3 regions of the Halopseudomonas sp. T1L2 genome follow, and region 3 is predicted to be linked to each of the others. Evidence: predicted binding sites of a transcription regulator. Region 3 holds the regulator's gene; each other region holds the start of a gene.
The links. Region 3 encodes FliA, which starts transcription of late flagellar genes. Its sites were predicted from a motif close to CTAAAGTTTNNNNNNNNNNNGCCGNTAA; they were not measured.
Positions count from the first base shown of each region.

Region 1: a site for FliA is predicted at 1,748-1,775, ahead of ACZ5WQ_RS01510 (methyl-accepting chemotaxis protein). Genes of this name have one in related genera too.
Region 2: a site for FliA is predicted at 2,492-2,519, ahead of ACZ5WQ_RS04670 (flagellar protein MotY). Genes of this name have one in related genera too.

Region 1 covers NZ_AP040865.1:308,019-312,181, reverse strand. Annotated here, with positions in the region: gene ACZ5WQ_RS01510 (methyl-accepting chemotaxis protein) at 1-1,588, opposite strand, end outside; gene ACZ5WQ_RS01505 (AEC family transporter) at 1,837-2,766, opposite strand; gene ACZ5WQ_RS01500 (thiopurine S-methyltransferase) at 2,819-3,469, opposite strand; gene ACZ5WQ_RS01495 (potassium/proton antiporter) at 3,581-4,163, shown strand, end outside.
Region 2 covers NZ_AP040865.1:994,572-998,734, forward strand. Annotated here, with positions in the region: gene ACZ5WQ_RS04655 (TAXI family TRAP transporter solute-binding subunit) at 1-366, opposite strand, end outside; gene rnt (ribonuclease T) at 580-1,215, opposite strand; gene pyrC (dihydroorotase) at 1,286-2,320, opposite strand; gene ACZ5WQ_RS04670 (flagellar protein MotY) at 2,576-3,424, shown strand; gene ACZ5WQ_RS04675 (argininosuccinate synthase) at 3,577-4,163, shown strand, end outside.
Region 3 covers NZ_AP040865.1:1,716,560-1,720,722, forward strand. Annotated here, with positions in the region: gene ACZ5WQ_RS07950 (chemotaxis protein CheA) at 1-652, opposite strand, end outside; gene ACZ5WQ_RS07955 (protein phosphatase CheZ) at 808-1,602, opposite strand; gene ACZ5WQ_RS07960 (chemotaxis response regulator CheY) at 1,624-2,001, opposite strand; gene ACZ5WQ_RS07965 (RNA polymerase sigma factor FliA) at 2,223-2,960, opposite strand; gene fleN (flagellar synthesis regulator FleN) at 2,957-3,784, opposite strand; gene flhF (flagellar biosynthesis protein FlhF) at 3,817-4,163, opposite strand, start outside.

The DNA of each region.
Region 1 (4,163 bases), 1.4 Mb from region 3:
CCAGGCGTGCGAGCACGTTACTGGCATCACGACTCTCCCGAGACGACTGCGCAGACTGGTTGGACAGATCACGAATGCCACTGATGTTGCGGGCGATATCTTCGGTGGTCTGACTCTGCTCCTCGCACGCAGCGGCGATCTGCGCCGCCATGTCGTTGATGCGCATGACGGAGGCGGAAGTCTCGTTCAGCGAAGATTCGGTGGTACCGGCCTTCTCGACGCTCTGTGCTGCGAGCTGGGCACCACGCTGCATGACGGCAACAGCCTGTCCGGTGCCGCTCTGCAGCTTCTGGATCATTTGCTGGATATCACGGGTGGAGTCCTGGGTACGCGCCGCCAGTGCACGGACCTCGTCGGCCACCACCGCAAAGCCGCGGCCCTGCTCTCCGGCGCGGGCGGCCTCGATGGCTGCGTTGAGCGCCAGCAGGTTGGTCTGCTCGGCAATACCCTCGATCACACTGAGCACGCCGCCAATCTTGTCGGTGTCCTGCTCCAGATTGTTGATCACACCAGCAGCCTCTTCAACATCGGCGGCCAGGCGTCGCAGATCGTTCATGGTGGCTGACACCACATCGGACGCAGAGTGCCCCTGACGGTCTGCCTCACGGGCGGCATCAGCAGTACTATGCGCGTTGTCGGCAACCTCGTGGATGGCAGCGCTCATTTCCGTCGCTGCGGTACTGACCTGATCTACCGCCATGTACTGCTCGTTGACCAGTTTCTCCTGCCCCTCGGCAATTGCACTCATCTGCTCTGCGGCCGAGGCGACCTGCAAGGTAGATTCGGCAACGTCGCGAATCAGTCCCTGCAATTGCTCCAGAAAGGCGTTGAATGCCTTGCTCAGCTGGCCCAACTCGTCGTTGGAGTGCACCACCACACGGCGGGTCAGGTCGCCCTCGCCGTCTGCAATGTCGCGAATGCGCTGCAGCAGCTCACGCAACGGGTTGGTAATCAGGCCGGGGAAAAATACGATCATCAGAAAGCATACAACTGCACCGATGGCCAGCACCACCGTCACCCGAGCATGGCTTGCAGCGACATCCGCTTCAGCTTCAGCCGCTTCCGCTTCAGCCTGCTGGTTGATCAGCTCGGTCATCTTGTTGATCAGCTCACGCGCCCGCGAAAACTGCTCATAACCCTGACCGTAGCTGCTATCACTCGCCCTGGCTGCGTCGCCGGAACGTGCCAGCCGGACGTTCTCGATTGAGGTGGCTTTCCAGACAGCAAACGCCCTGGCGAATTCATCCGCCAGCGCACGCCCTTCCGGCGTTTTGGTAGCAGCCGCGTAACGCGCAATGCGATCACTGGCCTGCTGCATGTTGTCAGTGTGCTCTGCATCCAGCCCGCTTGAGACCACGCCTTCAATAATGGCCCGCTCGGCCGCCAACGCCTGATACATGTCTCGATCGGCTTCGAGCACCACCGAGCTGCGCGGCAGCAGGTCGGTCGAGAGACGTACCAGGCGCGACTCAACCTTGGAGACAGCCCAGAATGCGGACAGTCCAAGGAGGACGAACAATGCGGCCAGAATCAGAATGGGAAGGGTCAATTTCCAGCGGAAACTCAAATCACGGAAGACACTAAGCATGGCTCTTTTTCACTCTTGTCAGCACGGCAGGCAGGACTCGAAAGGACGAGTCCGCGATAACGCCCTGGAGGCAGGCTCGGCTTGGATCATTAAACATCACACCGACAACAGCCAACGCGCGCCGTCACGCACACGTCAATTTTTTGCTTCCTGAAATGAGTATCGACCATGAGCGCTAAAGCATGAGTGCTTTTTAGTTGTTTTTCTCATAAAAAACAGGGCGCTTACAAAGAAGTCTTAGACTGGTCTCAGTTGGCACCTGTAAACAGCCAGGCGCTCATCAGCGGAATGTACAGCAGCGCGACAAGCGTGCTGAGCAGCGCGGTGCCGGCAACCTGCGCGGGATGGGTGTCGAGCAGCGTGGCTATGACAACCGTATTGGCGGCAATGGGGGTGATGGAGATCAGCATGATCGCCTGATAGACGGCGACGTCGTAGACCTGAAACAGACGGGCATCCAGCGCGCAGAATGCCAGCGCCAGCAACGGCCAACTGACGAACTTGCCCAGCAGCGCCAGCCCGGTAAAGCGCAAGTCTCCGGCCAGACCGCGGAAACTCAGAATGCTCATACCGATAATCATCATGCCGAATACGCTGTAGGCACCGCGCAGGTTATCGAACAGCGGCTCGAATGCATCCGGAATCTGCAGGCCGGCACTGTTGAGGCCAACCGCCAGAAAGAAGGCGTATAACGACGGCAGCCGCACTACCTTGAGCAGACAGTCCCGAATGCCGTAGCGCCCGCGCGCGGCCAGATAAAACCCGACGGAATTTTCGAACAGGGTGGTGCCGAGCATGCAGACGATATAAATCGCCAGCCCCTGCTCACCGAACAGCAACAGCGCAACCGGAATACCGAAGTAACCGGTATTACCGGTTCCGACCGCAAGCGGAATCATGTTGGCGCCGGCCCCTGGAAACCAGCGTTTGGCAATCTGCAAATGCGCCCAGCCGGTCAGACTGCACAGCGCGAAGGTCAGAAACGGCAGCAGGATGACTTCAGCAGACAGCGGCGCGTGCATCACCCCGGAAAACACCACCGACGGCGTCACGATATACATCATGATGCCCGCAATGTGCCTGCCGCTGGCATCCAGATAGCGGCCGGCTAGCCAGCCAAGACCAACCGTCACATAGAGCGGCAACAGTTTATAGAGTAAGGCAAGGGCGGCCAGCATGAGGGCTCCGCAGCGAACAGTCGGTGCCGCAGTCTAGCAGCCCCGACACGGCTTAGTCGGCGATCAGATACACCCGCTCGGTCAGCGAACGCATGCCCTGGCTGGCAAACACGGCGTGATCGGCCAATACATCCTTCTCTTCGAGCACCTCGATACTGCAGCCCGCGTACAGTTGCCGTACTTCGGTATCGGACACGCTGAAAGGCGGCCCGGGGCGCTGCTCCTGCGGATAATCCAGGGTCACCAGCAGCAGACGCCAGCCCGCGGGCAGCAGTGCGCGTTGATGGGCAACGTAACGCGCACGCATTTCCGGCGGCAGCGCGATCAGCGCGGCGCGATCATAAATTGCACCGATTCCCTGCAGATGCTCGGGCCGGAGTGCGAAGACATCGCCGCAATACAGCGTAAAACCGGCGCCCTCGGCTACCTCAAACTCCCCCTCCGTTTGCCATTGCAAATCCAGCCCATGCTCGTCGGAGAAACTCTCCAACGCGCTGCGCGCCAACTCAACGCCCCGAACCGGGTGCCCCTGGCTGCGCAACCAGATCAGATCAAGCGATTTACCGCATAAAGGTACCCAAACCGGAGCCTCTGCATCGACTCCGAGCTGCGGCCACCAGCGCTGCAGCAGCGGATTGGTTGACGCCTTGTGAAACCCGATTTCCCCGCGCTGCCAGCGCTCATGCCAGAATGCCGCATCCATCCTGCTTTCTCCCTACGTTGCAATGCGTTGACTATACAGCAATTTTTTTACCGCTCCGGGCCATAAACGATATAGTGAACGCGTTCCATCCACCCGCTCCGAGCTGCTCCCATGGACTATATCAACACCCTCTTTCTGATCGGTGCCGTGCTGCTCTGCTTCAGCGTGCTCGCCAGTTCGCTGTCGTCGCGTCTGGGCATCCCGCTACTGCTGATCTTCCTGATCATCGGCATGCTGGCCGGGGTGGACGGTATTGGCCGTATTCAGTTCGAGGATGCCAACACCGCCTTTCTGATCGGCAGCCTGGCATTGGCGATCATTCTGCTTGATGGCGGCATGCGCACACGGGTGGAAAACTTCCGGGTGGGGCTGTGGCCCGCCGTGTCCCTGGCCAGCCTCGGGGTGCTGATCAGCGCCGCGCTGACGGGTGCGCTTACCGCCTGGCTGCTGGAGCTGCACTGGCTGCAGGGCCTGCTGCTTGGTGCCATCGTCGGCTCCACCGACGCCGCTGCGGTGTTCTCGCTGCTGCAGGGCAAGGGGCTGAACCTGAAACAACGGGTTGGCGCAACGCTGGAGATCGAGTCGGGTTCCAACGATCCGATGGCGATTTTCCTGACCATTACCCTGGTCGAAATGCTTGCCAGCGGCCAGACCAGCTTCAGCTGGTCCTTCGCCCTGCTGCTGATTGAACAGT
Region 2 (4,163 bases), 720 kb from region 3:
CGGCTCACCATGCAGGGCGAACAGGGCACGCATGTCACTGAAGGGGCCTTCGGATTCAAAGCTCTGAATGCCTTCATAGGATTTGTACTGAATGTCCGATTGCACCACGCCCATGTTCATCTCGCCGCCACGGATAGCGTTGACGTTGGCGACCGAACCACCGCTGGAGGGAGCGTTGCAACGAATGCCGTGTTCGGCTGAATTGCGGTTGAGAAGGCGGCAGACCGATTGACCGACGACGTAATAAACACCGGTCTGACCACCGGTACCGATGGTGACAAAGGTTTCGGCTGCCGCGGTTGTTGCACCCAGTGAAGCGTATCCGATTGTGGCTGAGAACAGCAGGGCAAGCGATTTGCGCATCATGTGATGTAGCTCCTTTTTCTGATTGTCTGTGGCGACTGCAAGACAACAGCCCGCCAGCGTGCGAGGCCCGATCCTGTAACAGGGCCGAACACATTCACCTGTTCAGTGTAGTGGATGATTTGAAATCCATTAGGACCTTAACCGCAGCGCCGCGGTCGGGCAACCCTGATGGGGAAACGAGAACCCGGCCTGAAGCCGGGTTTTACGTGCGGATTACTCTACGGGTGGCCAGCCACCCATCTCGCGCCAGCGATTGACAATGGTGCAAAACAGGTCTGCTGTCTTCTCGGTGTCATAACGCGCCGAATGGGCCTCGCGGCCGTCGAAGTCGATACCGGCAGCGCTGCAGGCTTTCGCCAGCACTGTCTGACCGTAAGCCAGGCCGCCCAGCGTCGCAGTATCGAAGCAGGAGAACGGATGAAACGGATTACGCTTGATCTGTGTGCGCTCGACTGCGGCGTTGAGAAAGCCCAGATCGAAGAAAGCGTTGTGCCCAACCAGAACGGCTCGCTTGCAGCCGGCAGATTTAACGGCCTTTCGGATGTGCTTGAAAATCTCGGTCAATGCATGCTCTTCGCTAACCGCCTGGCGCAGCGGGTGATCCAGCTTGATGCCGGTAAACTCCAGTGCCGCCTGTTCAATGTTGGCACCCTCGAAGGGCTCGACACGAAAGAAGGTCGTGTGGTCCGGGTAGACCATGCCTTCTTCATCCATGTTGATGGTGGTGGCTGCGATTTCCAGAAGCGCATCGGTCGCTGCATTGAAACCGCCGGTTTCAACATCAATGACCACCGGGAGAAAGCCCCGGAAACGATAGGCCAGAGGGGATTTGGCCTTGCCGCTTGGCAAGACATCCTGTTCTTCACCTTCGAAGTCGAACTCGCTCACGAAATATCCTTTGCTGTGTCGATGTGGAAGGTCAGACCAGGCGCCAGCGAATCTGTTCGCCGGCACGCAGTGGAACAATACATTGATCGCCGAAGGGCAATTGATCGGCCACGGTCCAGCTGTCGCGTTCTAGGGTGATGGTGTCGGTGTTGCGTGGCAGACCGTAAAAATCGGGGCCGTGGAGGCTGGCAAAACCTTCCAGTTTCTCCAGGGCACCGAGTTCATCGAAGGCCTCTGCATACAGCTCAATGGCCGCGTGAGCGGTATAGCATCCGGCACAGCCACAGGCGGCTTCCTTGGCATGGCGGGCATGGGGAGCCGAATCGGTGCCGAGGAAGAATTTGCTGGAGCCGGATACGACTGCATCACACAGCGCCTGCTGGTGAGTCTGACGCTTGAGTACCGGCAGGCAGAACAGGTGCGGACGGATGCCGCCAACCAGCATGTGGTTGCGGTTAAACAGCAGGTGGTGCGCAGTAATGGTTGCGCCAACGTTGGCTGGAGCCTGATTGACAAAGCTCACCGCATCAGCGGTGGTAATGTGCTCGAACACCACACGCAGGGCCGGGAAGCGGTCCACCAGTTTGACAAGCTGCTGGTCGATAAAGGCTTTCTCACGGTCAAAAATATCGACCTCGGCATGGGTGACCTCACCATGTACCAGCAGCAGCATGCCGACCTCGGCCATTGCTTCCAGCGCCGGATAGATGTTCTCCAGCGCGGTAACGCCAGACTGCGAGTTCGTCGTGGCACCGGCCGGATAAAGCTTGGCGGCAACCACCAGGCCACTGGCGTGCGCCTGACGCACAATCTCCGGAGAGGTTTTGTCGGTCAGGTACAGGACCATTAGCGGTTCAAAACGGGAGCCGGCCGGGCGTGCAGCCAAAATGCGTTCGCGGTACCCGGCGGCTTCCTCAGCGTCACGTACCGGGGGTACCAGGTTCGGCATGATGATGGCGCGGCCGAAGGCGCGAGCTGCATCCGGTACGGTGTGCTGCAGTACTGCGCCATCGCGCAGGTGAATATGCCAGTCGTCCGGGCGAATTAGCGTCAGGCGGTCGGTCATGCGTGGGGTTCCAGTCCAGATCAATGGCGCAATGCTAACCCAATCAACCCGGCTTTGACACTCCGAGGGCGCCTGTGCGCAAGGTTAGCCGGCAGATCAGTCGCTATGGGTGCGCCGTGCAGGGCCAGAATTCCGATTGAGGTGACGCCCGGCATTTTTTTGATTTGCAGGATAAAGTTTTTCCCGCACGCGCCGATGACACAGGCAATAGAAGCAGGCGCCCCGGTTTTCAGGGGGCGGCAATCGGAGAACCGTGTGACACGAATCCCTCTGGTCGTTCTGGCAGCGCTAGCGTTTTCTGCCGAGGCAATGACCTTTCAGACCCGCATGGAAGACGTGCAATGGCAGGTCGAAGGGGATCAGTTTGCCTGCCGATTGACTCAGTCAGTCGCAGGATACGGTGAGGCGAGCTTTGTGCGGCGTGCCGGAGAGCATCCGCAATTCGAATTGAAAGCCTGGGATAACCCGATGCGCCCCGGCCCGGCCCAGGTATTCAACGATCCGCCCCCCTGGCGCCCGGGGACGGCCGCCCAGCCGGTCGGGCAAATTGTGGTAGGCGCGGGTACCTATACCATGATGGCGCCCTATGAGCAGGCTGGCCGCATGCTCGCCGGACTGGCCTCGGGCCTGCAGCCAACCATCATGCGTGGCAGCCAGGTAGGGGGCGATCCAGTCAGGGTGGTGGTTTCCAGTGTGGGCTATCAAAAGGCGCGGCTGGACTTTCAACAGTGCATCAGCGGCCTGCTGCCGATCAGTGCGTCGCAGGCAGCCCAGAGCATCATCAGCTTTGGTGCCGGAGGCAGCAATCTGAGCGCCGACGCCAAAACCAGGCTCGACGCCATCCTGCAGTACATAAATGCCGATGAAAGCCTCAGTGGTATCATTCTCGACGGCCACTCGGATAATCAGGGCAACCGCCTGGACAACCGGGAACTGTCGCGCCAGCGCGCACTTGCCGTGCGGGACTACCTGACCGAGCAGGGCGTTGACGAAAACCTGTTTACAATGCGTTTTCACGGCGACAGCTATCCGGTTGCCAGTAATCGCACCGCCGAAGGTCGTGCAGCCAATCGGCGGGTAATGGTGCGGCTGCAGCACGACTGACGCGCAGCCCTTGGATCTGCTTTGCTCAATCGGCACAAGACCCGAAAGTCGAAGACCTCTCCCCTGTGAATCCTGCTGCTCTGGCGCTAGAATAGACGCTTTCGCCCATTCCCTATGGGGTGGCGGTTCAGTCTTGCTTAAGGGAGCATGTAATGGCAGAAGTCAACAAAGTCGTCCTGGCCTATTCCGGCGGTCTGGATACCTCGGTCATCCTCAAATGGCTGCAGGAAACCTACAACTGCGAAGTGGTCACCTTCACCGCCGACCTCGGTCAGGGTGAGGAAGTGGAACCTGCACGCGCCAAGGCTCAGGCCATGGGCGTAAAGGAAATCTACATCGACGACCTGCGTGAAGAGTTTGTCCGCGACTTCGTGTTCCCGATGTTCCGTGCCAACACCGTCTATGAAGGCGAGTACCTGCTGGGTACCTCTATCGCCCGTCCGCTGATTGCCAAGCGGCTTATCGAAATTGCCAACGAAACCGGTGGTGACGCCATCTCCCACGGCGCTACCGGCAAAGGCAACGATCAGGTTCGTTTCGAGCTGGGTGCCTACGCGCTCAAGCCTGGCGTGAAAGTGATTGCTCCCTGGCGCGAATGGGATCTGCTGTCCCGCGAAAAATTGATGGATTATGCCGAGAAACACGGCATTCCGATCGAGCGCCATGGCAAGAAGAAGTCTCCCTACTCGATGGATGCCAACCTGCTGCACATCTCCTATGAAGGTGGCGTGCTGGAAGA
Region 3 (4,163 bases):
CATGCAGTTCATCCAGCAGGGCCTCAAATTCATCATCGGAGATCTCATCGGCGCCAGCGGTGGACGCTGTCTGGGCAGCAGCAACAGAGGCTGCGGCAGCCGCACTGCCATCACCATGCAGGGCGTCAAGCAACTGCTCGAATTCATCGTCGGTGATGTCACCCTCGGCAGCGGCAGGTGCCGCAGCGTCAGCCGGACCAGCCTCGGGCTCCGGCTCAGGCGCTTCTGCAGCAGGCGGCTCGCTTGTTGCCTCATCCGCCGATGCGGGCTGAGCCAGGGCGGCCAACGCATCCAGCAGAGCAGGCGCAGCAGGAGTCGGCTCCTCGCTCTCTCGCACCTGGGCAAACATGCCATTGACCGTGTCCAGAGCCTGAAGAACGACGTCCATCAACTCGGGCGTGACGGTACGTTCGCCCTTGCGCAGAATATCGAATACGTTCTCGGCGATATGGCAGCAGGCAACAAGGGCATCCAGCTGGAGAAAGCCGGCCCCGCCCTTTACGGTGTGAAAGCCGCGGAAGATAGCGTTAAGCAGATCCATGTCGTCGGGCCGGTTTTCCAGCTCGACCAACTGTTCGGACAACTGCTCGAGAATCTCGCCGGCCTCGACCAGAAAGTCCTGGAGAATCTCTTCATCCGCATCGAAACTCATGCACCCACTCCCCTCGGGCGTGTTATCGGAAGGCCACGCAATGCCGCCTTGAATTTCCATCTCGGCGCTGCGCAGTCACTCAACGTTGCTGCCAGGCAGCGACCTTGAGCAGTCAGACCGGCCGCGCGCTCAGCGTGCGGCAGTTACAGCTGACATCAGAATCCCAGGCTGGAAAGGAGGTCATCAACCTCATCCTGACCGGAAACAACGTCTTCCCTTTTATCGGCATGAATTTGCGGACCTTCACCCCTGGAGGAGGATTTTTTTCCGTCCCCGGGAGATTCACCATGATTGATGCCGGTAATGCGGTCGACCTGTCCCGCCATTCGGACCAGGTTGACCAGGCTCTCTTCGACATCATGCACAAGCGTAGTCACACGCTTGATCACCTGGCCGGTCAGATCCTGATAGTCCTGAGCCAGCAGAATATCGTTCAGATTGGTGGACAGATCCTTGCTGGTCGATTCGGTCTGCTCAAGGAACTCGCCTACCCGGCGGTAGAGGTCGCGAAACTCGTCCGCCGCCATCTCCCGGCGCTGCAGCCGCTGCCAGTCTGCCTTGAGGGCGTTCGCCTGCTGCCCCAGATCAGCGACCTTGGGGACGCTGGCCTCGACCAGATCCATGGTCCGGTTGGCCGCCTTGTCGGTCAGCTGAACCACATAGTCCAGCCGGTCAGAGGCATCGGATATCTTGGAAGTATCGTTGTCACCACCCAGCGCGTGGGTCGTGTCGATCTGAAAATTGACGATGGCATTGTGCAACGCGCGGGTGAGCTGCCCCACTTCGTGATAAAGACCACGGTCGCGTGCCTGATTGATGGCATGAATGACCAGCAACGCTTCACCGAAGTTGCCGCTCTCAAGGTGACCAACCAGCTGGTGCGCATTGTCCTTCAGCGAATGCTCGAATTCCTGAGCGGTCGCCTGGCCGGGATCCTTACTCAAAGCCATAACCTGTACCCCGGTTGATTATTATTTAGCCTGAACTCGCTCAAAGATTTTTTCGATCTTTTCTTTCAAGGCCTGAGCCGTAAACGGCTTGACCACATAGCCATTGACGCCCGCCTGCGCGGCTTCAATGATCTGATCTCGCTTGGCCTCGGCCGTTACCATCAGCACCGGCAGGTGCTTGAGCCGCTCGTCGGCCCGCACAGCGCGTAACAGGTCAATGCCGCTCATGCCGGGCATGTTCCAGTCAGTCACCAGAAAATCGAAACTGCCGCTCTGCAGCATCGGCAACGCGGTGTTGCCGTCATCGGCTTCGGCTGTGTTGGTAAACCCAAGGTCGCGCAACAGGTTCTTGATGATGCGCCTCATCGTCGAAAAATCATCAACGATGAGAATTTTCATATTCTTGTCCAAGTCGACCTCCGTACAAACCAGGGAATGTGCAGGCCTGCACCCCAAAAACCCATCGCAAATAACCAATCAAGCCATAAAAGAAGCTCTGATCAATCAGCTGGAAGCCAGCAGGCTGATCGGATGCACCCTCGAAAACGCCACCTGGACGTCCGGCCCGAAGCCACTACCTGTCGAGCAATCCGAGCATTGTCCGGATGTTGACGACAAAATCAATCATTTCGCCAGCTCATCAGCTTCGAGCGCAACCTAGCAGCACATTGACTGTGCAACTGACTGACCCTGGATTCACTGACACCCAGCACGGCGCCGATCTCCTTGAGGTTAAGCTCCTCATCATAATAAAGCGACAGCAGCAGTCGCTCGCGCTCGGGCAACGTGTCGATTGCCTCGATCAAAGCCGCTCTGAAACGCTCATCCTGCAGCCCGGACGCCGGTTCCTCGCCGCCCTGCACATCTGCCGGCGCACCCGACTCAAGCAGATCATCAAAGCTGAACAACTTGCTGCCGGCGGTATCACTGAGAATCGTATAGTACTCTTCCAGGCTCATCTCCAGCTCGGCGGCAACTTCGTGATCCTTGGCGTCACGCCCGAGCCGCGCCTCGACCGCGCGCATCGCATCACTGACCATCCGCGTATTGCGGTGTACCGAGCGTGGCGCCCAGTCGCCCTTGCGCACCTCGTCCAGCATCGCACCGCGAATGCGGATGCCGGCATAGGTTTCGAAACTGGCGCCCTTGCCGAAGTCGAATTTGCGGGAGGCTTCCAGCAGCCCGATCATACCGGCTTGCATTAGATCCTCCACCTGCACACTGGACGGCAGCCGCCCCAGCAGGTGGTAGGCAATTCGCTTTACCAGCGGCGCATACTGCTCGACGAGTCGATCCTGCTCACCGCGAGAACTCTGTGCTCGTGTATACATGCTCAATCCGCCAGCCTGTGCTGTCATAGGCCAGACCCTGTCGGTTGCACCAGACGTTCGACGAAGAACTCCAGGTGTCCTCGCGGGTTGGCCGGCAGCGGCCAGGCATCAACTTTTTGTGCAATGGCGCGAATTGCCAGCGAGGCCTTGCTGCGCGGAAAGGCTTCAAACACCGCGCGCTGCTTTTGCACTGACTTGCGCACCGCCTCATCAAACGGAACGGCTCCGACATACTGAAGTGCAACGTCAAGAAATCGATCCGTCACCTTGGCGAGCTTAGCAAACACCATGCGGCCCTCCTGCGGCGTGCCGACCATATTCGCCAGCACGCGGAATCGGGTCATCCCGTAATCACGGTTGAGCAGCTTGATCAGGGCGTAGGCATCGGTAATCGACGTTGGCTCGTCACATACCACGACGAGCACCTCCTGCGCCGCCCGCACAAAGCTGACTACCGAATCACCAATGCCGGCCGCCGTATCGACGATCAGCACGTCGATATTGTCACCGATCTCGCTGAACGCCTGAATCAGGCCGGCATGCTGCTGATGGTTGAGGCTCACCATGTTGGCGGCACCCGAGGCGGCCGGCACAATACGAACACCGCCGGGGCCGGTGACCAGAACGTCGCGCAGATCGCACTTGCCCTCCAGCACGTCGGCCAGCGTTGCCTTTGGCTTGAGCCCCAGCAGCACGTCAACGTTGGCGAGACCAAGGTCAGCGTCGAGCAGCACAACGCGCCGTCCCATCTCCGCCAGAGCAAGGCTGAGATTCACCGACACGTTGGTCTTGCCGATGCCACCCTTGCCCCCGGTGACCGCGATTACCTGAACCGGATGTTTGCTGCCCATCTGCGCTGATTACCTTAATCCTGTGAAATTGCTTAACTGGCCCGCTGGCTGTTCATCATACCGGCAAATACGTCGGCCATGGTCTGATCTGCCGGCGCATCATTACCTGCCATACTAACTGCACGACTCACCAGCTGATGCCCGACGGCGCGGCTGATATCGTCGGGAATGCGCTGGCCATCTGCCAGATAGGCTACCGGCAAACCCTGCTCCATCGCCAGCCCCAGCGATTCACCGAGCGTTGCGGCCTCGTCCACTTTCGTCAGAATGCAGCCCGACAGACCGCACGCCTTGTAAGTATGGTAGGCCGCTTTCATCACCCGGTGCTGGCTGGTCGCCGGCAGCACCAGCAGATTGCGTACCCGACGCCCCTGACTGG